DNA from 4 places in the Streptomyces sp. NPDC091292 genome. Region 3 is predicted to be linked to each of the others. Evidence: riboswitches for the same ligand, from Rfam matches in the RefSeq annotation. Region 3 holds a riboswitch; each other region holds the start of a gene.
What was found. Region 3 has a riboswitch for cyclic di-AMP ahead of ACIQNU_RS35665 (peptidoglycan DD-metalloendopeptidase family protein). Riboswitches for the same ligand answer to the same signal wherever they lie in the genome.
Positions count from the first base shown of each region.

Region 1: another riboswitch for cyclic di-AMP. It lies ahead of ACIQNU_RS30575 (C40 family peptidase); the one in region 3 lies ahead of ACIQNU_RS35665 (peptidoglycan DD-metalloendopeptidase family protein).
Region 2: another riboswitch for cyclic di-AMP. It lies ahead of ACIQNU_RS24720 (M23 family metallopeptidase); the one in region 3 lies ahead of ACIQNU_RS35665 (peptidoglycan DD-metalloendopeptidase family protein).
Region 4: another riboswitch for cyclic di-AMP. It lies ahead of ACIQNU_RS31800 (transglycosylase family protein); the one in region 3 lies ahead of ACIQNU_RS35665 (peptidoglycan DD-metalloendopeptidase family protein).

Region 1 is NZ_JBIVUQ010000014.1:71,572-78,711, forward strand. It holds gene ACIQNU_RS30545 (adenosylmethionine--8-amino-7-oxononanoate transaminase) at 1-401, opposite strand, end outside; gene bioB (biotin synthase BioB) at 394-1,575, opposite strand; gene ACIQNU_RS30555 (8-amino-7-oxononanoate synthase) at 1,964-3,103, shown strand; gene ACIQNU_RS30560 (DUF397 domain-containing protein) at 3,164-3,397, opposite strand; gene ACIQNU_RS30565 (helix-turn-helix domain-containing protein) at 3,407-4,264, opposite strand; gene ACIQNU_RS30570 (ATP-binding protein) at 4,539-4,976, shown strand; gene ACIQNU_RS30575 (C40 family peptidase) at 5,040-5,513, opposite strand; cyclic di-AMP (ydaO/yuaA leader) riboswitch at 5,517-5,690, opposite strand; gene ACIQNU_RS30580 (hypothetical protein) at 6,075-6,389, opposite strand; gene ACIQNU_RS30585 (ATP-dependent Clp protease proteolytic subunit) at 6,397-7,065, opposite strand.
Region 2 is NZ_JBIVUQ010000009.1:143,356-150,495, reverse strand. It holds gene ACIQNU_RS24730 (HPr family phosphocarrier protein) at 51-332, shown strand; gene ACIQNU_RS24725 (GntR family transcriptional regulator) at 494-1,189, opposite strand; gene ACIQNU_RS24720 (M23 family metallopeptidase) at 1,445-2,233, opposite strand; cyclic di-AMP (ydaO/yuaA leader) riboswitch at 2,283-2,453, opposite strand; gene ACIQNU_RS24715 (M16 family metallopeptidase) at 2,730-4,097, opposite strand; gene ACIQNU_RS24710 (M16 family metallopeptidase) at 4,121-5,521, opposite strand; gene ACIQNU_RS24705 (DNA topoisomerase (ATP-hydrolyzing) subunit A) at 5,933-7,140, shown strand, end outside.
Region 3 is NZ_JBIVUQ010000020.1:73,655-80,794, forward strand. It holds gene ACIQNU_RS35650 (STM4012 family radical SAM protein) at 1-114, shown strand, start outside; gene ACIQNU_RS35655 (STM4011 family radical SAM protein) at 111-1,115, shown strand; gene ACIQNU_RS35660 (SGNH/GDSL hydrolase family protein) at 1,065-1,856, opposite strand; gene ACIQNU_RS35665 (peptidoglycan DD-metalloendopeptidase family protein) at 2,056-3,012, opposite strand; cyclic di-AMP (ydaO/yuaA leader) riboswitch at 3,017-3,186, opposite strand; gene ACIQNU_RS35670 (alpha-galactosidase) at 3,518-5,638, opposite strand; gene ACIQNU_RS35675 (tyrosine-protein phosphatase) at 5,905-6,702, shown strand; gene ACIQNU_RS35680 (DUF6126 family protein) at 6,745-6,939, opposite strand; gene ACIQNU_RS35685 (helix-turn-helix domain-containing protein) at 6,936-7,140, opposite strand, start outside.
Region 4 is NZ_JBIVUQ010000015.1:101,373-108,512, forward strand. It holds gene ACIQNU_RS31780 (SurA N-terminal domain-containing protein) at 163-822, shown strand; gene ACIQNU_RS31785 (nucleoside triphosphate pyrophosphohydrolase) at 1,062-2,048, shown strand; gene ACIQNU_RS31790 (cytochrome P450) at 2,045-3,304, shown strand; gene ACIQNU_RS31795 (transglycosylase family protein) at 3,449-4,444, shown strand; cyclic di-AMP (ydaO/yuaA leader) riboswitch at 4,609-4,841, shown strand; gene ACIQNU_RS31800 (transglycosylase family protein) at 4,846-5,562, shown strand; gene eno (phosphopyruvate hydratase) at 5,879-7,140, shown strand, end outside.

The DNA.
Region 1 (7,140 bases), on a different contig from region 3:
GAACGCCAGTGCTGGAGGCACATCTTGACGGCGACCTCGACCGAGACCGAACCCGAGTCGCAGAGGAAGACATGCTCCAGACCCTCGGGCGACATGTCGACAAGGAGCTTCGCGAGGCGTACGGCGGGTTCGTGCGTGAGTCCGCCGAACATCACATGGCTCATCCGGGCAAGCTGCTCGCGCACCGCGTCGTCCAGGACGGGGTGCCGGTAGCCGTGGATCGCGGACCACCACGACGACATGCCGTCCACCAGCTCGCCGCCGTCCGCGAGCCGCAGCCGGACCCCGCTCGCCGACGCGACGACGAGCGGGTCCCGCCGGCCGGGCATCGGACCGTACGGATGCCAGACGTGCCGGCGGTCCAGGGCGAGCAGTTCATCGGTGGGGAGGGCGTCAGGCATTGGGCGCGAGATCCGTTCCGGCGCCCCGGCGGCGTACCGCGACGAGGTCGGTGCGCGCCTCGGGGACCTCCGGAGCGGACTCGCCCGTACCGCAGACACCGCCACCGCCACCACCTGCGCAGCCGCCCGCGTCGGCCTGGTCGGTGGAGCCGCAGCCGCCGGCCGTCGCCGTGCGGTGCTCCGGCAGCGTCACGGTGTCCGCGCCCTCCACCTCGAAACCGGCGTCCGCGATCATCTCCAGGTCCGCCTTGCCCGCCTGGCCCTCGCTGGTGAGGTAGTCGCCGAGGAAGATCGAGTTGGCGAGGTGCAGCGCCAGCGGCTGGAGGGTGCGCAGATGGACCTCACGGCCGCCCGCGATCCTGACTTCCGCGTCCGGGCACACGAACCGGACCATCGCCAGGATCCGCAGACAGCGCTGCGGCGTGAGGTTCCACTCCTTGGCGAGCGGGGTGCCCTCGAAGGGGATGAGGAAGTTCACCGGCACCGAGTCCGGGTCCAGGTCCCGCAGCGCGAACACGACGTCGACCAGGTCCCCGTCGCTCTCGCCCATGCCCGCGATCAGCCCCGAACACGCCGAAAGCCCGGCCGCGTGCGCCCTGCGGACCGTGTCGACCCGGTCGGCGTACGTGTGCGTGGTCGTGATGTCCCCGTACGTCCCCTCGGACGTGTTGAGGTTGTGGTTGTAGGCGTCGGCGCCCGCGTCCCGCAGCCGGTCCGCCTGGCCGTCCGACAGCAGCCCGAGGCAGGCACACACCTCGACGCCCTCGTTCTGGTCCTTGATGGCCTTGATGGTGTCCGAGACCCGGTCCACGTCCCGGTCCGTGGGGCCCCGCCCGCTCGCCACCAGACAGACCCGCTTCGCACCGCCCGCGAGCCCCGCCGCCGCGGCCCGCGACGCCTCGTCGGGCTTCAGCCAGGTGTATTTGAGGATCCCCGCCGTGGAACCGAGGCGCTGGGAGCAGTACGAGCAGTCCTCGGGGCAGAGGCCGGACTTGAGGTTGACCAGATAGTTGAGTTTCACCCGCCGCCCGAACCAGTGCCGGCGCACCTTCCCGGCCGCGGCCACCACATCGAGCACGTCGTCGTCGGACGTGGCCAGCACGGCCAGCGCCTCGTCGCGGGTCGGCAGCTCACGCCGAAGCCCCTTGTCCACCAGCGTGTTCAACAGGTTCATGGGGCAGATCTTGACGTACGCCACCTCTCCCGGCCAGGGAGACATCGCACAACACTGCCCGGTCAAGGTGTGGGTATTGCCACATCCTGGGTGGGCGGCGCGACCGCTAGGGCCTGTCGTCAAATTCCCGGTGTTCGCCCGGTAGGGCGGGCCGTGCGGCGTCTGGTGCGTGCGATCGCAAGGCGCCGGAAGGTCCTCGTAGCGGGGCTACGTGGGCCTTTCGGCAACGCCGCGAGCGTGCGTGCCAGACGCCGCACGGCAGGCGGGAATTTGACGACAGGCCCTAGGGTCTGTGCACTGCCTACAAAACCACCCCTGGATGCCGCCTGCCCGGAACCCGGACCACCGGTCCCCGGACCGGCCGGATCCGCACACGCCGGAGGCGCGCATGGCGGCAACGCCGTTCGACTGGATCGACGCACAGGCCGCCCGGCGCCGCGCGGCCGGACTCGTCCGCACCCTGCGCTCCCGCCCCGCCGACTCACCACTCCTGGACCTCGCGAGCAACGACTACCTCGGCCTGACCCGGCATCCCGAGGTGGTGGCCGGGGCCGCCGACGCGGTCCACCGCTGGGGCGCGGGATCGACCGGCTCACGCCTGGTCACCGGTACCACCGCGCTGCACACGGAGTTCGAAGGCGAACTCGCCGCGTTCTGCGGCTTCGAGGCGGCCCTCGTGCTGTCCTCCGGATACGCGGCCAACCTCGCCGCCGTCACCACCCTCGCCCCGCACGGCTCGCTGATCGTGTCCGACGCGGGCAACCACGCCTCACTCATCGACGGCTGCCGACTCGCGCGCGGCACCACGCAGGTCGTCGCGCACGCCGACCCCGACGCCGTGCACAAGGCCCTCGCCACCCGGACGGGCGGTGCGCTGGTGGTGTCCGACGCGGTGTTCTCCGTGGACGGCGACGCGGCCCCCCTCACCGAACTCGCCGCCGTCTGCCGCCGCGCCGGAGCCGGACTGCTCCTGGACGACGCCCATGGACTCGGCGTACTCGGCACCGGCGGCCGGGGCGCGCCCCACGCGGCGGGGCTCGCGGGCGCCGACGACGTGGTCACCACCGTGACCCTGTCGAAGTCGCTCGGCAGCCAGGGCGGCGCGGTGCTCGGCCCGGCCCGCGTGATCGACCATCTCGTGAACGCGGCCCGCACCTTCATCTTCGACACCGGGCTCGCCCCGTCGGCGACGGGCGCCGCACTCGCGGCCCTGCGGCTGCTGCGCCGCGAGCCGCACCGCGCCGACCGGGCGCGCGAGGTCGCCGCCGGACTGCACGCCCGGCTCACGGCGGCGGGACTTGAGGCGGTACGGCCGGACGCCGCCGTGGTCTCCGTACGGGCGCCCTCGCCCGAGTCGGCCGTGCGCTGGGCCGCCGACTGCCGTGGAGCGGGCCTGGTGGTGGGCTGTTTCCGGCCGCCGTCCGTACCCGACGGCGTCTCGCGGCTGCGGCTGACCGCCCGCGCGGACCTGACCGACCGACAGATCGGCGAAGCCGTACGGGTGATCGTGGACACCGCGCCCCGATAGCCGCCGGGTGCGGAGGATTTCGACGCCGGGCCCGGGACCCTGGACGCCGGGCCCGGGACCCTAGCCGAGAGTGTCGACGAAGGTGCTCCACGCGGCCGGGGTGAAGAGCAGGGCCGGTCCCTGCGGGTTCTTCGAGTCGCGGACGGCGAGCAGGCCCGCCGCACGGCCGGCGCGCGGCTCGGCCGTCTCCACGCAGTTGTTCATTCCCGTGCTGCGGCTGCTGCGGCGCCAGTGGACGCCGCGCAGGGACGTGCTCCTCGGAACGGGCAGGGTGGGACGAGGCAGTGCAGACATGGTGCCTCCTTATGCGCCGGGACGGATTCCGGCGATGAAGTCCAACGAGTCCTCTGGGGAAAGGGCGTGGCTCTGCAGGGAGGTGAAGGCATCGACGTACGCCTTGAGGTCCTCTTCCCGCTCCAGATAGAGGCTATGCGTCAAGTGGTCTAGAACAATCACGTCCAGATCGGCGATGTCCGGAAAGGAGAAGACGACGAACGGGCCGGTGAGTCCGATGTGCTCCCCGGCGGCGAACGGCATCACCTGGAGCCGCACATGGGGCAGCCGCGCCGACTCGACCAGATGCGCGAGCTGACGCTCCATCACCGGGGCGCCGCCGACCGGCCGCCGCAGCACCGCCTCGTCGACCACCGCGCTCAGCTCCGGCGGCGGATCCGCGCGCAACACGTCCTGGCGCGCGAGGCGTACGTCCACCAGCGCGTCGATCTGGTCCTCCGGCACCCCCTGGACCGCCGAGCGGGTCACCGCCCGCGCGTAGTCCCGGATCTGGAGCAGCCCCGGCACCACCGACGTCTCCAGCGTCCGCATCTGGCTGGCCTGCGCCTCCAGACAGATGAAGTCCCGGTACTCGGGCGGCAGCAGCCCCCGGTAGGCGTTCCACCAGCGGCTGCCGCCGTCATCGCCGTCCCCGGCGAGCGCGACCAGCAGCTCACGCCGGCGCGGGTCGTCGACCCGGTAGGCGTCGAGCAGCAGCCGCACGTCCTCCGGCTTCACACCGCTGGTCGCCGTCTCGATCCGGCTCACCTTGGACTGGTGCCAGCCGACCAGACGCGCGGCCTGACCGCTGGTGAGCCCGGCGCCGTCGCGCAGCGTGCGCAACTCGGCGCCGAGCTTGCGGCGGCGTACCGCGGGACCGTAGTGCATGGCCGTCTCCTCCCGGCCGCGGACGGATTCACCGCCAGACGGTAGAGGACGGGTGGGGGCCGGTGGCAAATACGGGGGAAGGAGCGCCGTCAAATACGGTCGGTCGTGGCAGAGTTCACCGCTTCGAGCGACAGATATATGCACATCCTGGTGGATCGCCACGTGTGACCGGCGCGGAGATGGCAGGCTGGCGCGCAGCACCAGTCCGGGACCGCCCTCGAACCATCCGCCTCGTGTCGGAGTCCGGTCCCGGTGGGAAAGGGACGACGTCGCCATGGCTGACCACCAGGAAGCATCCGTGACCCTGCCGAGCGATCCCGCCTCGGTCCCCACGGCACGCAAGTACGTCAGCGAGGTCCTCGCCGGATGGGGCCTGCCGGGCGACGCCGAGGCGCACGACACGGTCCGGCTCATCGTGTCGGAACTGGCCACCAACGCCGTCCAGCACACCCTGGGCCAGTCGCCCACCTTCACCGTCGACATCGCGCTCGAACGCGACGAACAGTTGCGGATCGGCGTCACCGACAGCCACCCGCGCTACCCCAAGCGGCTGCCCGCCGCCGTCCAGCAGGACAACGGCCGCGGCATGGTGATCATCCGCTGTCTCACCGCGGAGTGCGGCGGCCGACTGTCCGTCAGCCCCACACCCGAGGGCGGCAAGACGGTGTGGATCGCCCTGCCGTGGACGGTTCCGGTCCAGAGCCAGAGCTGACACCGAGCCAGAGCCGACACCGGGCCGGAGCTGACACCGGGGGAGCGCGCCGCGCGGCGCGGGTCAGTTCACCCGGCCGTACCAGACGCTCTTCGTCCAGATCTTCTGGAGGCGCACCACGTCCCCGGTCTTGGGCGAGTGCCAGATACGTCCCTTCCCGGCGTAGATGCCGACGTGGTAGACGTTCCGGCCCGAGTGGAAGAACACCAGGTCCCCGGAGCGGCGGTCGCCCGCCGACACATGGCGCGTCTTGTTGTACTGCGCCGCGGCAGTGCGCGGGAGCTTCTTGCCCGCGCGCTTGAACGAGTACAGCGTCAGCCCGGAGCAGTCGAACCGGCGCGGTCCGGTCGCCCCGTACAGATAGGGGGCGCCCTTCTTGGAGGCGGCCACCTTGAGTGCCCTGTTTCCCATCGCCGCCGCCGCGGCGTCGGACGCGGCACCGGGTACCACGATGCTGCCGCCGACGGCGGCGAGCGTCAGGGCCGAAGCGGTGCCGGCCCGGGTCAGCAGCGACGGGACACGATTGAGCGCAGTCATGCGCAACCCTTCGTCAGCCGCCTGTGAAGGATGACCTGTCGGGTTCGGGCAGGCGAAGATGCCCGGCCGCTGACGCGGCTTCACCCCAAGGGCCGGTCCGGATCTCTCCGGCGGCCCGTCGTGCCTGGGTCCTCCACTCCTGCCGATCCACCTCTGTCGACCTGGCATCCGGACAGCGGCAGGACTCGGCGTCCGCCCGGACCGCCCCGCCGCTGGTGGCGGGGGCTTGTCGTCGGAAGGGATCTTCACGCATGAATGTCGGGAAATCCGAGAGTTACCGGTGGTTTGTGAGCCTCCTCACCGCTGATCCGTTCGGGTGGACAGGCCCCTTTTCGAACAGCCGACGGGACACCCGACGAACGTCGTACCAGCGGCGGAACGCATTTTTCGGGTGTCAAGGTGGCCAGGATGCGCAACTCGGCCGAGCCCCGTGACGACCACTTAATACGTCGTTCGGCGGTAGCTCTTTCGGCCCGTTTGTGCCGCGTTCCGGACGCCATGTCGGCTTCGGCGGACTCGCTCCCGGCGTGGCGGCGGACTCATTCCTTGAGTGGCGGCGGTTCACTCCTGTCCCGTCGGCACCCTCGGTATCCCCACCCGCGCCGCGCGTCGCTCGCCGTCGAGGGTGCGCAGCGCCCGGGTCAGCGTCTCGCCGTGCACCTCGCTCTCGCCCCGCTGGTGCATCAGGACCAGCGCGTCCCGCAGCTCCTGCGCCCTGCCGACGAGCGCCTGCGCGGCACGCAGCCCCCGATAGGTGTCGCCGCCCCGCGCCGGATTGATCCGGCCCAGCAGGTCGACGACCTCCAGATAACGGTCGATCAGCTCGCCCTCGGCGCGGGTCAGCGCGGGCAGTGGCGGCAGCTCCGGCGGAAGCATCGGCGCGTCACCCCGCGTCCGGCGCGGTACGCGAGGACTTGCGGCTCGGGACGACCCGGTCGATCAGGCCGTACTCGACGGCCGCCCGCGCGTCGAGGATCGTGTCCCGTTCGATGTCGGCGCGGACCCGCTCCCGGCTCCGGCCGGTGTGCCGGACGAGCATCTCCTCCAGCAGGTCACGTGTGCGCAGCAGTTCGTCCGCCTGGATCGCCAGATCGCTCGCCTGCCCCTCGATCGGCTCCCGCAGCGACGGCTGATGGATCAGTACCCGGGAGCCCGGCAGCGCGGACCGCTTGCCCGGAGTGCCGGCGGCCAGCAGCACGGCCGCCGCCGACGCGGCCTGCCCGAGACACACCGTCTCCACGTCACAGGCGACGAACCGCATCGTGTCGTAGATCGCCGTCATCGCGCTGAACGAGCCGCCGGGGGAGTTGATGTACAGCGAGATGTCGCGGTCGGGCGCCAGATATTCGAGGTGCATGAACTGCGCCATGACGTCGTTCGCCGAGATGTCGTCGACCGGCGTGCCCAGAAAGACGATCCGCTCCTCAAGCAGCTTCGCGTACGGGTCCAGCGTGCGCTGTCCCGCGGTCGTGCGCTCCGTGAACTCGGGCAGCACATGGCGGGCGTCCGCCGACCGGTGGGACGGGTGGTGCGGACGGGACGGGCGCTTCATGGTGGTCGCCTCCTCGGAACGGGCTCTGTAAAAAATGTACAGGACGTACGCACCGGGAGAGTGGTCGATGAGATC
Region 2 (7,140 bases), on a different contig from region 3:
TATGGGACACTGGTCTAGACAACCATGAGACATCTGAAGGGCAGCATCACATGGCTGAGCGCCGCGTCAACGTCGGCTGGGCCGAGGGTCTTCACGCCCGCCCCGCCTCCATCTTCGTCCGCGCGGCCACGGCCGCCGGCGTCCCCGTGAGGATCGCCAAGGCCGGCGGCGACCCGGTCAACGCCGGCTCCATGCTCGCGGTGCTCGGCCTGGGTGCCCAGGGCGGCGAGGAGATCGTCCTCTCCTCGGACGCCGAGGGCGCGGACGCCGCGCTCGACCGGCTCGCGAAGCTGGTCTCCGAGGGCCTTGAGGAGCTTCCCGAGACCGTCTGAGGTCCGGTGTCACGGGTTCCGTAATTCGGGTGGCGGTGTGCGTCTTTCGACGGACACCGCCCCTTTTCTTTGAATTATGGGATGCTGAATGCGAAATACGGAGTGAGGGCAGCAGAAAGCCACCCCCTCGAAATTCCTTCTCTTTGTATACGGCCCCTTTGTTACTGGCGGGCGCTTGCCGTGTTTACGGCATGTTGCGAGGTCCTCACGCGGTTGCCCAGTTCCGTGCGCCCCGGGAAGCGCCACCGGTGTGACGGAACCGAGCGCTCCGCGTGCAGGGTCATCAGCGCCCGCGCCCGCTCGGCGTCGCCCCGGGCCACCGCGTCGACGATCGCGCCGTGCTCCGACCACGCGTCGGCGGGGTGCGCCGACGGCTCCACGGTGTACATCCACGCGATCTTGTGCCGGAGCTGGGTGAGCAGCGTGGTGAGACCCTGGCTGCCGGACGCCTGGGCCAGCGTCTCGTGGAACCAGCCGCTGAGCGAGCGCAGATCCTCGCTGGTCCCGCTCCTGGCCCGCTCCTGACCGAGCCTCACGAGGCCGCGCAACACCTTGAGATGGGCCTCCGTGCGACGCTGCGCCGCGCGGGCCGCGCCGAGCGGTTCGAGGAGCACCCGGATGTCCAGGAGGTCGGCCGCCTCCTGCTCGGTGGGCTCCGCGACACAGGCGCCCGCGTGCCGCCGGGTCACGACGAACCCCTCGGCCTCCAGGGTGCGCAGCGCCTCGCGTACGGGGACGCGCGAGACTCCGTAGCGGCGCGCGAGCACTTCCTCGGTGAGCCGGCTGCCCCGCTCGTGCACGCCGCTGACGATGTCGTCCCGGATGGCCGTGCATACCGAGTGCGCGGGAATGCGCATGACCGGACCTCCGCCTTAATCCCCGCGAAACGCGGTTGATCGACACCTGTTCTGCGACTCTATTGCAGGGTGCCTGAATTTCCGACGGTGGACCGGATCTCGGGGATATTTTTTGGACAAGCGGGGGTTCGGAACGGGGAAAGCCCCGGCGTGCGCCGGGGCTTTCGGGACGTTCCCAGGGATGTTCGAGGGCGCGCCCCGGGGACGCGCCCGGGGGACGTGCTCAGGGGGCATGCCTGAAGGCGCGCCCAGGCTTCAGAGGCTGACGCCGTGCGCCCGGAGGTAGGCCACCGGGTCGATGTCGGAGCCGTAGTCGGCGCTCGTACGGGCCTCGAAGTGGAGGTGCGGTCCGGTGACGTTGCCCGTGGCGCCCGAGAGGGCTATCTGCTGGCCCGGGGTCACGGTCTGCCCGACGGCGACGCCGACGGACGACAGGTGGCCGTACTGGGTGTACGTGCCGTCGTGCATCCGGATGACGACGTTGTTGCCGTAGGCGCCGCCCCAGCCCGCCTCGACGACCGTTCCTGAGCCGACCGAGCGCACGGGGGTGCCGGACGCGGCGTGGAAGTCGACGCCCGTGTGGCTGCCGGACGACCAGATGGAGCCGCCCGCCTGGTAGCCGGTCGACAGGTACGAACCGACGATCGGCGTCACATAGGTGTTGAGGCGCTTGCGTTCGGCCTCGCGCGCGGCGCGCTCCTTGGCCGCGCGCTCCCTCTTGGCCTCCGCCTCGGCCTTGCGCTTCTCCTCGGCGGCCCGCCTCTCGGCCTCGGCCTCCGCCCGGCGCTTGGCGGCGGCCTCGTCGGCCGCCTGCTGCTGGGCCGCGGCCTGCTCGTCGATCTTCTCGGCGAGCGAGGTGCCGATGGCGACGGCCTGGGTGAGGCCGGTGTCCGCGGGAAGGGAGTCGTCGGCGGCGAGCGCGGGGGCGGCGAGGCTCCCGATGACGCCGGTGGTGGTGAGGGCGGCGACGCCGGCCACGCTCACCGTGGTGCGGGTGAGACGGCTCGGGCGGCGGTGCTTCCCGGTGGCACGGAGCGTGCCGATGGCACGAGGCGTGCCGGTGGCGCGGGTGAACGCCATGAAGTGGCTGGTCCTTTCCTTCCTTCTCGCCTACCGGGTTAGCTGACGGGTTCGGAGCAGGAAGGTCTCCTACGGGCCCCCTGCGCGTGTGTGCGCGCCGGGCGTCCGATTCACCCCGGGGGACATGGTGTGGGTCCCCGGCTCCCCTGGCTCGCGCCGTACGGGGACTCGGCGATGACTGTCCGGTGCCACGGTCGTGGCGTACTGCCCGACGAACAGCCGGACCGACGCTAAAGGGGACATCTTTCAATCAACAAACGGATCGGCGCTTTTGTAGCGCATGCCACAGGTCAGACACCCCAGACACCCCAGACACCCCAGAAGCCAACGTCCTTGCCATTTCGGACATATGAGGACCCTGGTGGCTCAGGTCGCTCAGGAGCCACCAGGGTCCTCACGCGCGCGGGGCGCCGATGGCACGCGCGCGGGACTGGACGGTCACGCGCGCGCGGGGCATCGATCAGCCGTGGACGACGGTGACTTCGCCGATGCCGAGGGCCTTGACGGGCTCCTCGATCTCGGACGCGTCCCCCACGAGCACGGTCACGAGACGGTCCACCGGGAACGCGTTGACGACGGCCGCCGTGGCCTCGACGGTGCCCGTGGCGGCGAGCCGGTGGTACATCTCCGCCTGGAAGTCGTCCGGGAGGTGCTGCTCCACCTGGTCGGCCAGCGTGCCCGCGACGGACGCCGCCATCTCGTACTTGAGCGGTGCGACGCCCACCAGGTTCTGCACGGCGACATCCCGCTCCGCGTCCGTGAGCCCTTCAGCGGCGAGGGTGCGCAGCACCTTCCACAGGTCGTCCAGCGCGGGGCCGGTGGACGGTGTGTCCACGGAGCCGGAGATGGCCAGCATCGCCGCGCCCGTGCCGTCCGGCGCGGAGCGCAGCACCTGGCTGAACGCGCGCACGCCGTACGTGTAGCCCTTCTCCTCGCGCAGGACCTGGTCCAGGCGCGAGGTGAGGGTGCCGCCCAGGCAGTACGTGCCGAGGACCTGCGCGGGCCACACACGGTCGTGCCGGTCCGCGCCGACGCGCCCGATGAGGAGCTGGGTCTGGACGGCGCCGGGCCGGTCCACGATGACGACGCGGCCGGTGTCGTCCGCGGTCACCGGCGGCACGGCACGCGGCTGCGCGGTGCCGCCCGTCCAGGCGCCGAGGGTGTCCGCGAGGACGGTGTCCACGTCGGTGCCCGCGAGGTCGCCCACGATGACGGCGGTGGCCGTGGCGGGCCGTACGTGCTTCTCGTAGAAGGCGCGGACTGCGGGCGAGTCGATCGCCGCGACGGTCTCCTCGGTGCCCTGGCGCGGACGGGACATCCGCGAGGCCGCCGGGAACAGCTCCTTGGAGAGTTCCTTCGCGGCCCGCCGGGCCGGGTTGGCGGTCTCGTGCGGGATCTCGTCCAGGCGGTTGCGGACGAGCCGCTCGATCTCGCTGTCGGCGAACGCGGGCGCGCGCAGGGCGTCCGCGAGCAGCCCGAGCGCCTTCGGCAGCCGGGACACCGGAACTTCGAGGGACAGTCGTACGCCCGGGTGGTCCGCGTGCGCGTCGAGCGTCGCGCCGCAGCGCTCCAGCTCGGCGGCGAACTCCTCGGCCGAGTGCTTGTCGGTGCCCTCCGAGAAGGCGCGCGCCATGATCGTGCCGACGCCGTCGAGCCCGCTCGGCTCGGCGTCCAGCGGGCTGTCGAGCAGCACCTCGACGGCGATGACCTGCTGGCCGGGGCGGTCGCAGCGCAGGACCGTGAGGCCGTTGCCGAGGGTCCCGCGCGTGGGGGCCGGGAAAGCCCACGGCTTGGCCTCGCCGGCCTGCGGCTGCGGGTGGAACTCCATGGTCACGGTGGGCTGGGCCTCGGTCACTTGGCCGCCTCCTCTGCGGTCTCGTCGGTGTCGGCTGCGGCCTCTTCCGCGTCGGCGTCCTGGCTCGCGGTCTCCGCGGCCTCCGCGGTCTCAGGTGCCTCTGTGGGTTCGTAGACCAGCACGGCGCGGTTGTCGCGGTGGAGGCGGGCCTTCGCGACCTCCTGGATCTCGTCCCGGGTGACGTCCAGGACGCGCTGGACGGCGGTCAGGGCGCGCTGCGGGTCGCCGAACAGGACGGCGAACCGGCACAGTTCGTTCGCGCGTCCGGAGACCGTCCCCAGCCGGTCCAGCCACTCGCGCTCCAACTGGGCCTGCGCACGCTCCATTTCCTCGGGCGTCGGGCCTTCGGCGGCGAAGCGGACCAGCTCCTCGTCCACGGCGGCCTCGATGACCGGCACCTCCACGTCGCCGGAGGTCTTCACGTCCAGCCACCCGAGGGACGGCGCGCCCGCGAGGCGCAGCAGTCCGAACCCGGCGGCCACGGCGGTGCGGTCACGGCGCACCAGACGGTTGTAGAGCCGCGAGGACTCGCCGCCGCCGAGGATGGTGAGCGCCAGGTCGGCCGCGTCGCACGCACGCGTGCCGTCCTCCGGCAGCCGGTAGGCGGCCATCAACGCGCGCGAGGGGACCTCTTCCTCGACGACCTCGCGTAGCTCCTTGCCGATGTTGTCGGGCAGACCACCGTCGCGCGGGGCGGGCTTGCCGTCATGACCCGGGATCGAGCCGAAGTACTTCTCGACCCAGGCGAGGGTCTGCTCCGGGTCGATGTCCCCGACGATCGACAGGACGGCGTTGTTCGGCGCGTAGTACGTGCGGAAGAAGGCCCGCGCGTCCTCCAGGGTCGCCGCGTCCAGGTCGGTCATGGAACCGATCGGCGTGTGGTGGTAGGGGTGCTCCTCCGGGAACGAGAGCGCTGTCAGCTTCTCGAACGCGGTGCCGTAGGGCACGTTGTCGTAGCTCTGTCGGCGTTCGTTCTTGACGACGGCCCGCTGGTTGTCCAGGGACTCCAGGTCGAGCGCGTCGAGCAGGGAGCCCATGCGGTCGGCCTCCAGCCAGAGCGCCAGCTCCAGCTGGTGCGCGGGCATGGTCTCGAAGTAGTTGGTGCGCTCGAAGCTGGTGGTGCCGTTCAGCGAGCCTCCGGCACCCTGCACCAGCTCGAAGTGACCGTTGCCGTGCACCTGGTGCGAGCCCCGGAACATCAGGTGCTCGAAAAGGTGAGCAAGGCCGGTACGTCCCTTGACCTCGTGGCGCGAGCCGACGTCGTACCAGAGGCAGACCGCGGCGACCGGGGTCAGGTGGTCCTCGGAGAGCACCACGCGCAGGCCGTTGGCCAGCCGGTGCTCGGTCGCTGTCAGGCCGCCGGAACCGGCCTGGGTGGCCGTGTGACCCATGGGCATGTACGTCCCTTCGATCGCGAAAACTCAAGATTGCGTGCCAGTCCTGCCACTGTATGCAAGCGTGCTGACACCTGGCGAAGTTCCCGGCCGGGCTACGCCGAGAGCGAGCAAGGGTGTCCCGTGCGGGACGGCGGGACCCGGGTCCGACCCTCGTGGGACCCCGGCGCGACCTCAGTGCGACCGGGGCCCGACCGGGGGTGACCGGAGCCCGAACCGGGGTGATCAGGCCGCCGAACCGGAAGATCCGGCCGCAGGATCGCAGGCGAACCGGCCGCCGGATCAGGGGGTCCCGAGACCTCTCGGCGCCTCCAACGGACGGGTCGCGGTCGGCGTTGTCAGTGCGGCGGTCCACAATGGTCCGCATCCGATTCCGTTCCATGCCCCTGCACAGTGTGAAGGAGCCGCAGCGCGATGGCCCGCCGCAGCACGAAGACCCCGCGACCCGGTGACGACGCGGACTTCGAGGAGAAGATCCTCGACATCGACGTCGTCGACGAAATGCAGGGCTCCTTCCTTGAGTACGCCTATTCGGTCATCTACTCACGCGCCCTGCCCGACGCCCGCGACGGCATGAAGCCGGTACAGCGGCGCATCGTCTACCAGATGAACGAGATGGGCCTGCGCCCCGACCGCGGCTATGTGAAGTGCGCGCGCGTCGTCGGCGAGGTCATGGGCAAGCTCCACCCGCACGGCGACGCGTCGATCTACGACGCGCTGGTGCGCATGGCGCAGCCGTTCTCCATGCGCGTGCCCCTCGTCGACGGCCACGGCAACTTCGGCTCCCTCGGCAATGACGACCCGCCGGCCGCGATGCGGTACACCGAGTGCCGGATGGCCGACGCCACCTCGCTGATGACCGAGTCGATCGACGAGGACACGGTCGACTTCTCGCCGAACTACGACGGCCAGGAGCAGGAGCCGGTCGCCCTCCCGGCCGCGTATCCGAACCTCCTGGTGAACGGCTCGTCGGGCATCGCCGTAGGCATGGCGACGAACATGCCGCCGCACAACCTCGGTGAGGTCATCGCCGCCGCCCGCCACCTCATCCGGCACCCGGGCGCGGACCTGGAGACCCTGATGCGGTATGTCCCGGGGCCCGACCTCCCCACGGGCGGCCGGATCGTGGGCCTGTCCGGCATCAGGGACGCGTACGAGACGGGCCGGGGCACCTTCAAGATCCGTGCCACGGTCGCGGTCGAGACGGTGACCGCGCGCCGCAAGGGCCTGGTCGTCACGGAGCTGCCATTCAGCGTCGGCCCCGAGAAGGTCATCGCGAAGATCAAGGACCTGGTCGGCTCGAAGCGGCTTCAGGGCATCGCGGACGTCAAGGACCTCACCGACCGTGCGCACGGCCTGCGTCTCGTCATCGAGATCAAGAACGGCTTCGTTCCGGAAGCGGTCCTTGAGCAGCTCTACAAGCTGACGCCGATGGAGGAGTCCTTCGGCATCAACAATGTCGCCCTGGTCGACGGTCAGCCCCTCACGCTGGGCCTCAAGGAGCTTCTTGAGGTCTATCTCGACCACCGTTTCACCGTCGTGCGGCGGCGCAGCGAGTTCCGCCGCAAGAAGCGGACGGACCGGCTGCACCTGGTGGAGGGCCTGCTCGTCGCGCTGCTCGA
Region 3 (7,140 bases):
GCGGACGACCGGCTGCGGCTGTCTCCCGAGGGACTCGCCCACTCCGACGCGCTGGGCCCGGAGCTGTTCTCGCCCGCCGTGCGCGCCGCGATGGCCGCGTACGAGGCCCGATGAGTACGGAGAACGGAGAGGGCGGGAAGAGCGGCACGGTGGGCGGCTCGGATCTCACGGTGCTGTACCGGGGCCCGCTGGCGTCCTGCGACTACGACTGTCCGTACTGCCCGTTCGCCAAGCGGCGCGACAGTCCCGACCAGCTTCGGGCCGACCGGGCCGCGCTCACGCGGTTCACGGAGTGGGCCGGGCAGCGCACGGACGGCCGGCTGTCCGTACTGTTCACGCCCTGGGGCGAGGGCCTGGTCCGCTCCTGGTACCGGCGCGCCCTGGTCGAGCTGTCGTGTCTGCCGCACATCGACCGGGTGGCGATCCAGACGAATCTGAGCTGCCGTACGGACTGGCTGGCGGAGGCCGACCTGGACACGGTCGCCCTGTGGTGCACATACCACCCGGGGCAGACTCCGTACGACCGGTTCCTCGCGAAGTGCGGTGAACTCGCCGAGCGGGGTGTGCGGTTCAGTGTCGGCGTGGTCGGCCTTCCCGAGCACCTGGAGCACGCCCGGCGGCTGCGGGCGGCGCTGCCCGCGCACGTGTACCTGTGGATCAACGCGGCAGAGGGCCATACGTACACCGACGCGGAGGCCGACCGGTGGACGGCGATCGATCCGCTGTTCCCGTACAGCCGCCACCCGCACCGGAGCGCCGGGCTGCCGTGCCGCACCGGCTCGTCCGTGATCTCCGTGGACGGCGAGGGCACCGTGCGGCGCTGCCACTTCGTCCCGGCCGAGCTGGGGAACCTGTACGACGGCTCGTACCGCGCGGCGCTCGGTCCGCGCGCGTGCCCGCGCACGGCGTGCGACTGCCACATCGGGTACGTCCATCTGGAGACGCTGCCGCTGTACGACGTGTTCGCCGGCGGCGTCCTCGAACGCATACCGGCGAACACGGTCGCCCCCGCGCGTGGTGCGTATGCGGGCGCTTCGGAGGCGGGCGCTTCAGAGGCGGGTGGTTCAGAGGGGCAGCAGGTCCGGACGCTTGGCCTCCACGTGATCACCCGATGACTCGCCCCGCAGCCGCCGCCCGATCCACGGCACCAGATACTCACGGGCCCAGTGGATGTCGTCGCGCCGTACTTCGAGGGGACCGCGCGGCGGCAGCGGCGGCCAGGGCTGGTCGGGGTCGGCGGGTATGTCGACGCCGAGGACCTGCCCGGCGCGCAGCGCGACCCGGGTGTGCCCCTCGGGCGACAGATGCAGCCGGTCGTCGTCCCAGGCCCGCCGGTCCTGCACGGTCCGCAGCGACCAGAGGTCGAGCACGGGACAGCCGTAGCGGTCGGCGACCGCGCGGACGTGTCCGTTGTACGTGGCGATCTTGCCGCGCAGATGCTTGAGCACCGGCACGTCCCGGGTGTCGAAGCCGGTGGTCACCATGACGGTGCCGACGGCGTCGGTGAGGTCGGCGACGGCCCGTTCGAACCGCTCGGCGACCTCGTCGGGGTCGGTGCCCGGCCGGATGATGTCGTTGCCGCCCGCGGCGAAGGTCACGAGGTCGGGTGCCAACTCCTTGGCGCGCGGAACCTGGTCCGCGACGATCTGGTCGAGGAGCTTTCCGCGGACGGCGAGATTGGCGTACCGGAAGGTGTGTTCGGGGAGTCGGTCGTCGAGGAGGACGGCGAGCCGGTCGGCCCACCCGACGAAGCCGCCGTCGGGCCCGGGGTCCCCGACACCCTCGGTGAAGCTGTCGCCGACCGCGGCGTAGGAGCTGATTGCGTCTCTGATGAAGGATGTCGACTCTGCTGCCACGTCGGCCTATTTTTCCCTCGCGCCAGTGACCTACGCCACCGTAATAAAGCCATCCCGGGGGTTGACGACGCGTGAGAAAGACCACCGGTCAAGATTCGGCCAACCCGGAATAGGCGGAAGGGGTCGCATCCGCCGATGCGACCCCTTCGCTCAATCTCCGGAATTCCCGGGTCCGGCTACGGCGCGGACCCTGAACGTCTCAGATGCCGACGCCGTGCGACCGCAGGTAGGCCAGCGGGTCCACGTCGGAGCCGTAGTCGGGCCCGGTGCGGATCTCGAAGTGCAGGTGCGGTCCGGTCACGTTGCCGGTCGCGCCCGAGAGTCCGAGCTGCTGGCCACCGGCCACGGTCTGCCCGGCCGAGACGGACAGCTGGGAGAGGTGGGCGTACTGCGAGTACTGGCCGTCGGTGTGCTGGACGACGACCTGGTTGCCGTAGGCGCCGCCCCAGCCCGCCGAGACGACGGTGCCCGGACCGACGGACTTGATGGTCGTGCCGGTCGGGACGACGAAGTCCACACCGGTGTGGTAGCCGCTGGACCACATGCTGCCGGACTGGTGGTACGGCGTACCGACCGCGCCGCCGTCGACGGGCAGCGTGTACCCCGAACCGGCGGTGTCGGTGGACGTGCTCGCGCCCTGGTCGGCCGGGGCCGCGGTGTCGTCGGACGGCGCGGAGGGTGCGGCTGGTGCCGGGTCGGTGGACGGCGCCGCGGTGTCGTCCGAGGACGAAGCCGACGACGGGTCGGCCGCCGGAGCGTCCGCGGCCGTGCCGCCGATGGTCAGCTGCAGACCGGGGTGGATCAGGCTCGGGTTCTCGCCCACGGCCTCCCGGTTGTCCTCGTAGAGCTGGTGCCAGCCGCCGCTGACGCTCTGCTCCTGCGCGATCTTCGAGAGGTAGTCGCCGGGCTTGACGGTGTACGTCGTGACCGTGGGCGTCTCGGCGGACTGCGCCGCCTCGGCCTTCCGGGCGGCGGCCTGGTCGAGGGTGGCGGCGGACTTCTCGGCGGCCACGGGAGCGGACTGCGGCGCCGCGGCGTGGGCACCGGTGGCGCCGATCAACGGCAGTGCGAGCGCGGCGCCACCGGTGCCGGCGACCGCGATTCCACGGGTGAGGCGCTGGGCCTTGGGACGACGGTGCTTACCCTTCGCGGGCATGACGAATTCCTCTCCGGCGCCTGCGAGGTGAGCTGTCGGGTTCGGGCTGGAGATGCCCGGTCGCGTTCGCACGCGACTTCACCCCGAGCCGCTCCGGTCTCCCGATGGGGGTTCCGGAATCGGCGTACTACCTGTGGATCCCCCGCTCCTGCCGGTTTCGGGTGGGTGTGCGGATTCCGGGCGGCGGCAGGATTAGGCGTCCGTCCGGATGGGGCTGGACGCTAAGCGAGCAGGAATGCCGCAGACAAGCAGCGAATTCGCAAAAGCATTCCGCTTCTTGATCCTCGGCGGAATTACCGGTCACCCTGCGTCGACGAACGATCTTCCGGAATACGGCAATTCCCGTGGTGCGCACGGAACATGGCCCGAGCATGATCGCCACCCACCGTCACGGATATGATCCTGCTCACTGACGCCGACAGCACAGCGCCTCATTCCGCTTATTCCAGGGCCAGTTGGACCAGCAGCCCAGAGCCTTACCAATCGCCCTAACAGCCCAATTCGGTCAGATACGGCGTAGCCGGATGATCGTCGCGTCCAGATCACCGCGCAGACCGGTGGGCAGACCGTGGTGCAGCAGGACCGCGCCCCGGTGCACGGTCCCGGTCTCCCGGCACTCGTAGGCGGCCGATGCGTCCAGGCCGCTCAGCCGGACCGGGGCCGCCGGCTCGCCGTACCGCTGGGCCGGCAGCCAGGCGAGTACGACGACCTCGTCACCCAGTACGTACTGGATGGCGCTCGGCCCGCCGGGCGCGCCGTCGGGTGCGCGCAGCCGGTAGAGGTCTCCGCGCTGGACCACCGGCCTGATCTCCTTGTAGAGATCCACCCAGGTCCGCGCCTCGGCCAGCTCATCGGCGCTCCACTCGGTGAGGTCGCCGCCGAGGCCGAGCACCCCGGCCATGGCGCTGACGAAGCGGAAGCGCAGCGAGCTGACCCGGTCGTTGAGCTGCGTGTTCGGGCTGTCCGTGACCCAGGCGGCCATCACCCGCGCCGGATGGAGCTGGCTGAAACCGTGCTGGATCGCGAGCCGGTCCAGCGGGTCGGTGTTGTCGGAGGTCCACACCTGGTCGGTGCGCGCCATGATCCCGAGGTCGACCCGGGCGCCGCCGCCGGAGCAGGACTCGAAGGCGACACCGGGATGCGCCGCGCGCAGCCGGTCCAACAGGGCGTAGAGGGCACGTACATGGGCGTTCCAGAGCTTCTGCGGGTACGGCTCGCCCGGCCAGCCCGCGTCGGTGAAACAGCGGTTGAAGTCCCACTTCACATAGTCGATCGGGGCGCTGTTCAGGAGGGTGTCGAGCCGTTCCCACAGATATGCCTGGACGTCCTCGCGGGCAAGGTTGAGGATGAGCTGATTGCGGAATTCCGTCCTGATACGTCCGGGAAAGTGCTGCACCCAGTCGGGGTGCGCGCGGTACAGGTCGGAATCGGGGTTGACCATCTCGGGCTCGACCCAGATCCCGAACCGCATGCCCAGCGCGTGCACGTCGTCGGCGAGCGGCTTCAGACCGGACGGGAAGCGGTCGGGGTTGGGGGTCCAGTCGCCGAGTCCGGCCCGGTCGCTGGTGCGGGACCCGAACCAGCCGTCGTCCACCACGAACAGCTCCACGCCCACGTCGGCGGCGCGCCGGGCGAGCGCGCGCTGCTGCTCCTCGGAGATCCCGAAGCCGGTGGCCTCCCAGGAGTTGTAGAGCACCGGACGGTCGCGGTCCGCGTCCGGGACGACGTACGCGCGCTGGTAGGCGTGCCAGGCGCGGCTCGCCCCGCCGAAGCCGCCGTCGCTCCACAGTCCGGCGAAGACGGGGGTGGTGAGCGTGGCGCCGGGCGCGAGCAGGTCCTGGCCCGCGTCGTCGTGTCCGGTGCCGCCGGTGATCTGGACGGCGCCGTCGGGCAACCGGTGCACGGCGATCCGCCAGGACCCGGACCACGCGAGGGCGCAGCCGTAGACCTCGCCGCGCTCCTCGGTCGCCTCGCCGTCGGCGTCGAGCGCGACCCAGGGCAGATGCTGATGCCCGGTGTGCCCGCGCCTGCTGCCGATGATGTGCTCCCCGTACGTCAGCTCGGAGCGCGCGAGCCGGGTCTCGGCGGCCCACCGCCCGTGCAGCTGCGAGAGCCGCCAGCCGTCGCGCCGGGGCAGCGTCCAGGTCGCGGAGTCGGCGCGCAGCACCTCCAGCGCGGGCGCGTCAGCGGGGCCATCGTGGGCCAGGGTCGCGGAGCGTTCGACGACATCACCGCGCATGCCGTACCGGAGCGTGAGCAGCAGCCCGACCAGGTCGTCGGAGAACCGCACCTCCAGCAGGTCGTCCCCGACGAACGCGTCCCGGTAGCGCCATGCGGTGCCGCGGATCTGGTCGGTGCCGTGGGGTTGTTCGGTACGGACGGACAGGGCGGGGCGTACGAAGCGGGGGCCGCCCTCGACGGGGTACTCCTCGCGCCCGTCGAGAGGGGCGTGGAAGGGGCGCGGCGCGGGTGGCGGCCCGGCGGCCAGGGACTCGGCGTCGGCGAGGGAGATCCTGGGCCCCCAGTGGAGATGCAGCAGGGCGTCGTCGTCCGCGACGCGGAGCGCGTAGCTGCTCGTCGGCCCGGAAAGGAGCCAGGTCCGCCCGTCAGCACCGATCTCGATCATCAAACCCCCACAGATCCGAACAGCCGCGCTCAGGTACGCACATCATCGAGGGCGGTACGGGTCCGGGGCAACGCCCCCGACGAGTCCGGGGCAACGCCCTGTACCGGACTGGGGAAACACCCTGCACGGCGAGACGTTCATCTCCGTATCGGGGGGTGTCCCGGCGGCGGTCGTCCCGGAGATGATTGCCCCAGGAATCCATGTCGTAAGGTCGAAAGCGCGCCACGCCGATGAGCGGCGTCGGCGGCCGAATGGGAGGAGCCCCCGTGACGCAGCAGGTCCCGTCGACAGAGCCCGAGCTGGCCGGTGTGCGGAACTTCCGCGACGTGGGCGGGCTGCCGACCGTGGACGGCCGGCGGGTCCGGCAGGGCCGGCTGTTCCGCAGCGGGCACCTCGCGCACGCGACCGCCGAGGACACCGCGTTCCTGTCGTCGCTGGGCCTGCACACGATCTTCGACTTCCGCAACGCGGCCGACCAGCGGCTCGAAGGCCCGGACGTGGACCTGCCCGGGGTGCGCAACGTGAATCTGCCGCTGACCGACCCGGCGGACGGCGCCGAGTTCTGGAAGATGGTCCGCGACGGCGATCTCGACCAGCTGCGGGCGCTGCTCTCGGAGGGGCGCGCGGCGAACCGGATGATCGAGTCGTACCGCGCGATCATCTCGCAGCGCACCGCCGAGCACGCGCGCGTGCTGCACGCGATGGCCGACGACAGCGTGCCCGCGCTGATGCACTGTGCGGCGGGCAAGGACCGCGCCGGTCTGTCGATAGCCGTGACGCTCCTCGCCGTCGGCGTCGAACGCGACGCCATCGAGGCGGACTACCTGGCGTCGAACGCCGCCCACCGCCGCTACAAGGTGCACCGCAGCAGCGACACGGCCGACGCCTACTCGCCGGAGGTCATGGAGCTGCTCAGCCCGCTCTTCGACGCCCGCGCCGAGTATCTGGCGGCGGCCTTCGACACCATCGAGGAGACCTGGGGCGGCACCGACGCGTATCTGGAGCAGGGCCTGCGACTGTCGCCGGACCAGCGGGAACGGCTCCGCGCGCACCTGCTCGACTGAGCCCCCGCACCACGCCCCACGCCGCACGCCCCGCGCGGTGGACTACTGGTTCTGCGCGCCGATCTCGAAGAGCAGGAAGATGAACGCGGCGAGCAGATGCCCGACCGCGACATAGACGAGCAGCCGCACCCACAGGCCGCGCGGAAGCTTCTCCTCCATGTCGCGGCGGCTGGGCGTCGGGGGCGCGATCGGTTCGGTGGGCTGTGTCGGCTCCGGCGAGCGCGGGGCTTCCGTCATCGGGGGTCTCCCAGGATGGGGTGGCCGGTCGCCGGGCCGAGGCACAGCGCGGCGGACGGGCTCTGCAGCAGGGTGTGGACGAACAGAAGGTCGGCGCCGCTCTCGTCGGCGGCGGCGATCCGGTGCGGGGTGAGTGAGTCGAAGTGCGCGCTGTCGCCCGGCGCGAGGACGTGGGCGCTGTCGCCGAGGCGCAGCCGCAGC
Region 4 (7,140 bases), on a different contig from region 3:
GTGGGTCTGTGCCGGGCGTGCCCCGAATCGTCCCGCGTCGTTGGTGGGGGCAGTGTCGAAACTGTGCTGCCGAATCAGTGGCCGAGAGCGCGGCCACTGCCTACCATCGATCACCGCAAGACTTTGTGCACCGACGCACAATCTCGCCGCCGGGAGGCTCCTTTGCACCGCCGCCGTCGCACCGCAGTCACCGTCTCCGCCGTCGCGCTGCTCGCGGGGGCCCCACTGCTGACCGCCTGCGGCGGCGACGCGCATCCGGGCGCGGCGGCCGTCGTCGGCGGGCAGCGCATCACGGTCGCGCAGCTGGAGAGCCGCGTGAACGAGGTGCGCAGCGCACAGCGGAACGGCACGGCGAATCAGGAGCAGTACGACCAGGTGGTCGCCAAGTCCGGCGGGCTGACGCGGTCCACGCTGCACACGATGGTCCTCGACAAGGTGCTGGACCGGGCCGCCGAGGACGCCGGTGTCAGCGTCTCCCGCAAGGAGATCCAGGCGCTGCGCGGCAACCTGGAGAAGCAGGCGGGCGGCAGCAAGGCCTTGCAGGCGGCCTGGTTGCAGCAGTACAACGTGCCGCCGTCCCGCCTGGACGCCAACCTTCGTACCGAGGTCGAGGCCCAGAAACTCGCCCAGGCCCTCGGTATCGACATGAACACGACCGAGGGTCAGGCCGTGTTCTGGAACGCCCTCGGCAAGGCGTCGAAGGAACTCTCCATCGACCTGAACCCGCGCTACGGGGCATGGGACGTGAAGAAGAGCGCCCGGGTGGACGCGAAGATGCCGTGGCTGCACGAGGTCTCGGCATCACAGCCAACAGAGGCGTGACGCCGGGGGCGCCCTGACCGGCCCCCACCCCCGGGCTGCGCCCGGCCCCCTCCCGCACCGGGCCCCCGGCCCCGGGGGTGGGCTCGGCACCGCCGGAGAGGCGCGGGGTGGCTGAGCGCCGCTGCGGCGGAAATGAGATGAAGGGCGGTGCCCTTCATGCAACCCGGAGGGATCGCGCTGCGCACCCACACCCGCACCCGCAGGCGGTGGTCGTTCGTCTCGGGTTGTACGTTCGAGCTGTGAAGGTAATTGGTTCCCCTGGGCCCGGTGGGCGGGTTGTTCTGTTGAGTACCAGCCATCGTGTTGCTCCTGGGCTGTTGTCCTGGGATGCCTGGCAGGTGTTGCGTGGTGCCGATCTCGTGGTGTGCCGGGACGGCGGGCACCCTCAGTTGCCGTACATCCGTGAGGCGGGTGTCACCGTCGAGGTGGGCTCGCCGTCCGCCGACGACCTGGTTCAGGCCGCCGCAGGCACCCGTACCGTCGTCGTGGTCTCCGGTGCCGACGGTGAGTCGCGCCTCACCGACGGGCTCGCCCGGCTCGCCGGTTCGGGGCGGGGCGCGCTGCCCGATCTGGAGCTGCTGCCCGCCTCGTACGACCTGCCGGGCGCCCGGCTTCTCGACCTGGTGCAGGTCATGGACCGTATCCGCACCGAGTGCCCCTGGTCGTCACGGCAGACGCACGAGGGCCTGGCGAAGTACGGGATCGAGGAGGCGTACGAACTCGTCGAGGCCATCGAGGACGGCGACCGGGACGAGCTGCGCGAGGAGCTGGGGGACGTCCTGCTCCAAGTCGTCTTCCACGCGCGGATCGCCGAGGAGGGCGGCCCGGACGAGGACGACCACCCCTTCTCCATCGACGACGTCGCCGCCGGCATCGTCGCCAAGCTGATCCACCGCCACCCGCACGTCTTCGGCGACGCCACCGCCGAGACCCCCGAGGACGTCAAGGAACACTGGCTGCGCACCAAGGCCGAGGAGAAGCAGCGCGCGTCGGTGACCGACGGTGTGCCGCTGGGACAGCCCGGTCTCGCGCTCGCCGCGAAGCTCGCCTCGCGGGTGCGGACGGCGGGTCTGGAGGTGCCCGCGCCGTCCGGTGACGGCATCGGGTACGAGCTGCTCGCCCTGGCGGTACGGGCCGAGGCGGCCGGCGTCGACCCGGAGGCCGCGCTGCGGGCCGCAGCCCGCGCCTACCGCGACGCGATCCGCGCGACCGAGACCGCCCGGTGACCGAAGGCATCCCCGCCGCCCCGGAACTCTTCACCTGGGAGTTCGCCACCGACCCGTACCCGGCGTACGCCTGGCTGCGCGAGCACGCCCCCGTGCACCGCACCCGGCTGCCCAGCGGAGTCGACGCGTGGCTCGTCACACGGTACGCCGACGCCCGGCAGGCGCTCGCCGACCAGCGGCTGTCGAAGAAGCCGCTGCACCACGCCGAGGACGCGCCGGGCAAGAGCAGGACCGGCATCCCCGGTGAGCGCAGCGCCAATCTGATGACGCATCTGCTGAACATCGACCCGCCGGACCACACCCGGCTGCGCCGCCTCGTGTCGAAGGCGTTCACGCCGCGCCGCGTCGCCGAGTTCGAGCCCCGGGTGCGGGAGCTGACGGACCAGCTGATCGACGGCTTCGCGGAGCGGGGCAGTGCGGACCTCATTCACGAGTTTGCCTTCCCCCTTCCGATTTACGCCATCTGCGATTTGCTCGGCGTCCCCCGCGAGGATCAGGACGACTTCCGCGACTGGGCGGGCATGATGATCCGTCACGGCGGCGGCCCGCGCGGCGGAGTCGCCCGGTCCGTGAAGAAGATCCGCGCCTATCTCGCCGACCTCATCCACCGCAAGCGCGAGAACCTGGGCGAGCAGGGCGACGACGACTTGATCTCCGGCCTCATCCGCGCCTCCGACCACGGCGAACACCTCACCGAGGACGAGGCCGCCGCCATGTGTTTCGTGCTGCTCTTCGCGGGTTTCGAGACGACCATCAACTTGATCGGGAATGGGGCTTATGCCCTGCTTCGGAACCCCGTGCAGCGGGCGCTCCTCCAGGACAGCCTCGTACGCGGTGACACCGGACTCCTGGAGACCGGGATCGAGGAACTCCTGCGCTACGACGGGCCGGTGGAGCTGGCCACCTGGCGGTACGCGACGCAGCCCCTGGAGATCGGGGGACAGGAGATTCCGCGCGGCGACCCCGTCCTCGTCGTCCTCGCGGCGGCCGACCGCGACCCCGCCCGCTTCGACGCCCCCGACACCCTCGACCTGTCCCGCCGCGACAACCCCCACCTCGGATACGGCCACGGCATCCACTACTGCCTCGGCGCCCCGCTGGCCCGTCTGGAGGGCCGGACCGCCCTCGCGACCCTGCTGCGCCGCCTGCCCGATCTGCAACTCGCCGCCGACCCGGCCGACCTGAGATGGCGCGGCGGGCTCATCATGCGCGGATTGCGCACCTTGCCCGTACATTTCACCCCACAGGGCAGGTGAATTGACGGCCCGTCACCATTGTGACTTTCACGTGATCTGCGCTGCATCGACTTGTGACCACTGTTCGAATACGGCTACGTTCACGTCGACTCGGCGGTCCCCACGCGCCGCAGTCGGCCCAGTTGTCCCACGAAAGGCCTCCGCATGCTCTCCGGGAACGGTCGTCACCGTCGCCCCCGCCAGGTACCCGCCCTGGTCGTCGCGGCCGGCGTGACAGGCTCCGCCCTCGCCATTCCGCTGCTCGGCGCGACCGGCGCGTCCGCCGCCGACGGCGCCGCCTGGGACCGGCTCGCGGAGTGCGAGAGCGGCGGCTCCTGGAGCGCCGACCCCGGCAACGGGTACTTCGGCGGACTCCAGTTCTCGCAGGAGACCTGGGAGGACTTCGGCGGTCTCGCCTACGCGCCCCGCGCGGACCAGGCCAGCCGCTCCCAGCAGATCGCGGTCGCCGAGCGCGTCCTCGCGGTGCAGGGCCCGGACGCCTGGGTGAGCTGCGCCCCGATCGCCGGGCTCACGAAGGGCGGCGCGTCGGCGGACGTCGACACGGGCACGGCTCCCTCGGGGACGCCGTCGAAGGTCCCGGGCAAGAGTTCCGGTTCGAGCGGCTCCTCGCAGACGAACAACTCGTCAGATGCAACGAAAAAGCCGGTTCCCTCCACCTCGCCCGATTCATCCCCCACGACCGATCCGTCGAGCCCGGCCGGCGATGCCACCTCCTCCGAGGGGAAGAATCAGGACTCCACCGGCAAGACGGACAAGTCGGCCGACTCCACCACCGACCTCGCCAAGTCAGATGAAAACGAGGCCAGTTCCGGCAGCGGCTCCTCCGGCGACTCGTCGGCCACCGGCCGCCACCGCGGCGACTCGGCCGACGAGGGCGCCGGGGACGCGGCCGATTCCCGCACCGACGACTCCGCGGGCCGGCACGCCTCACGCGGCGACGGCGAGCGCGGCGCGGCCGACGGCACCTACACCGTGCGCCCCGGCGACAGCCTCTGGGGCATCGCCGACAGCCATGACCTCAAGGGCGGATGGACCGCGCTCTACGACGGCAACAAGGCGACCGTAGGCGCCGATCCGGACCTGATCCTGCCCGGCCAAAGCCTTGATCTTCTTCCCGAATCGGACATCACCCAGCAGTAGTTCGGGCCTAATGTCCGGTTTGGCGAGAGTGAGAGATGAGTCTCACCCACCCCGAACGGCTTTGAAATAAGGCCGTTCACGTGTCTACCGTCAGGACCGCTCGCCACAGCGGGCACCGATGGCCGTCACGCCGAATCCTGCCGACGGCCGTTCGGGAACAGTCGTCGCGTCAAGCGCCGTAGGCAGGAGCGGGGGACCCAAGGTAAGTGCCGGGCGAGGCCGCCCACGAAGTCGCAACAGCAGCAAGCAGGGCCAAGCAGCACCACGCTGCACCGCGACTTCGTGACAGCGACCGCCGACCGGCTAGGGGTGAAGTCGTGCGCCAGGGGCGCACGGCCGGGCAACTCACACGGCCCGAACCCGACAGCTCACCTCGCAGGCGTCGGTGAGGGGATCACTCCATGCTGTTTTCCGGCAAGGGCAAGCACCGCCGCCCGACCGCTCTCGACCGCTCCACCCGTGCCGTCACGCTCGCCGGTGTGGCCGGTGCCGCCGTCGCCGCTCCGCTGATGGCGTCCGGCACCGCGTCCGCCGCCACCGCGTCCGAGTGGGACGCCGTCGCCCAGTGCGAGTCCGGCGGCAACTGGGCCATCAACACCGGAAACGGCTACTACGGCGGCGTCCAGTTCTCGGCGTCGACCTGGGCCGGCTACGGCGGCACCGCCTACGCGCCGCAGGCCAACCAGGCCACCAAGGCCCAGCAGATCGAGATCGCCGAGAAGGTCCTCGCCGGACAGGGCAAGGGTGCCTGGCCGACCTGTGGCGTGGGCCTCTCCAACACCCCGTACAACGGCGGTTCGGGCTCCACGCAGCCCGCCCAGCCCGCCCAGCCGTCGCAGCCCTCGCAGCAGCAGAGCGCCCCGGCCAAGGAGCAGAGCACGCAGGACCGCGCCTCGCGCGCGCAGGAGCGCACCGCCCCGAAGACCGTCGAGACCCCGACCGGCAAGAAGGTCAAGAAGGGTGACGGCGAGTACAAGGTGAAGAAGGGCGACACGCTCAGCGGCATCGCCGAGGCGCACGGCGTCAAGGGCGGGTGGATGACCCTGTTCAAGGCGAACAGCGACATCATCGACGACGCCAATCTCATCTACCCGGGCCAGCAGCTCCACCTGAGCTGACCCGAGCTGACCCGAGCGGCCCCGATCCCGAGGTCCCTCACCGAACCGCCCTCCTTCCCCAGGGCCGCCCCGTCCCGGCGCGTGTACCCCCGTACGCGCCGGGGCGGGGCTCTGTCCATGCCCGGCACGTGCCCGCCCCGCTCCCGCCCCGCTTTGTTTCGTTCAGAAACAATTTGCTCTCGGTTCTGTCCAGCGGGTGGGCGGCGGACTGGCCGATGCCCCCGGGCCCGTTAGGCTCATGACCGCGAGGCCACGCGGCCCCGTGTACCCGCACCACATCGTGTACCCGCGCCACATCCCATAAAAGGAGATGCTCGTGCCGTCCATCGACGTCGTCGTAGCCCGGGAAATCCTGGACTCCCGAGGCAACCCCACGGTCGAGGTCGAGGTCGGCCTCGACGACCTCAGCACGGGTCGTGCCGCCGTCCCCTCCGGTGCGTCCACCGGAGCGTTCGAGGCCCTGGAGCTTCGCGACGGAGACGCCAACCGCTACGGCGGCAAGGGCGTCGAGAAGGCCGTACTCGCCGTCATCGAACAGATCGGCCCGGAGCTGGTCGGGTACGACGCCACCGAGCAGCGCCTCATCGACCAGGCGATGCTCGACCTGGACGCCACGCCGGACAAGTCGTCGCTCGGCGCCAACGCCATCCTCGGCGTCTCGCTCGCCGTCGCGCACGCCGCCGCCGAGGCGTCCGACCTGCCGCTCTTCCGCTACCTGGGCGGACCCAACGCGCACCTGCTGCCGGTGCCGATGATGAACATCCTGAACGGCGGCTCGCACGCCGACTCCAATGTGGACATCCAGGAGTTCATGATCGCCCCGATCGGCGCCGAGTCCTTCTCGGAGGCGCTGCGCTGGGGCACCGAGGTCTACCACACCCTCAAGAAGGTGCTGAAGACCAAGGGTCTGGCCACCGGCCTCGGCGACGAGGGCGGTTTCGCGCCGAACCTCGGCTCGAACCGTGAGGCGCTCGACCTCATCCTCGAAGCGATCAAGGAGGCCGGTTACGTCCCCGGCCAGCAGATCGCCCTCGCGCTCGACGTCGCCGCCTCCGAGTTCTACAAGGAGGGCAAGTACCTCTTCGAGGGCAAGGAGCGCTCCGCCGCCGAGATGACGGAGTACTACGAGGAGCTGGTCGCGGCCTACCCCCTCGTCTCCATCGAGGACCCGCTGTTCGAGGACGACTGGGCCGGCTGGCACGTCATCACCGAGAAGCTGGGCGACAAGGTGCAGCTCGTCGGCGACGACCTGTTCGTCACCAACCCGGAGCGCCTGGCCCGCGGCATCGAGGAGAACTCCGCGAACGCCCTGCTCGTCAAGGTCAACCAGATCGGTTCGCTGACCGAGACCCTGGACGCCGTCGAGCTGGCCCAGCGCAGCGGCTTCAAGTGCATGATGTCGCACCGCTCCGGCGAGACCGAGGACGTCACCATCGCCGACCTCGCCGTCGCCACCAACTGCGGCCAGATCAAGACCGGCGCCCCGGCCCGCTCCGAGCGCGTCGCCAAGTACAACCAGCTCCTGCGCATCGAGGAGATCCTGGACGACGCGGCCGTGTACGCGGGCCGCAGCGCCTT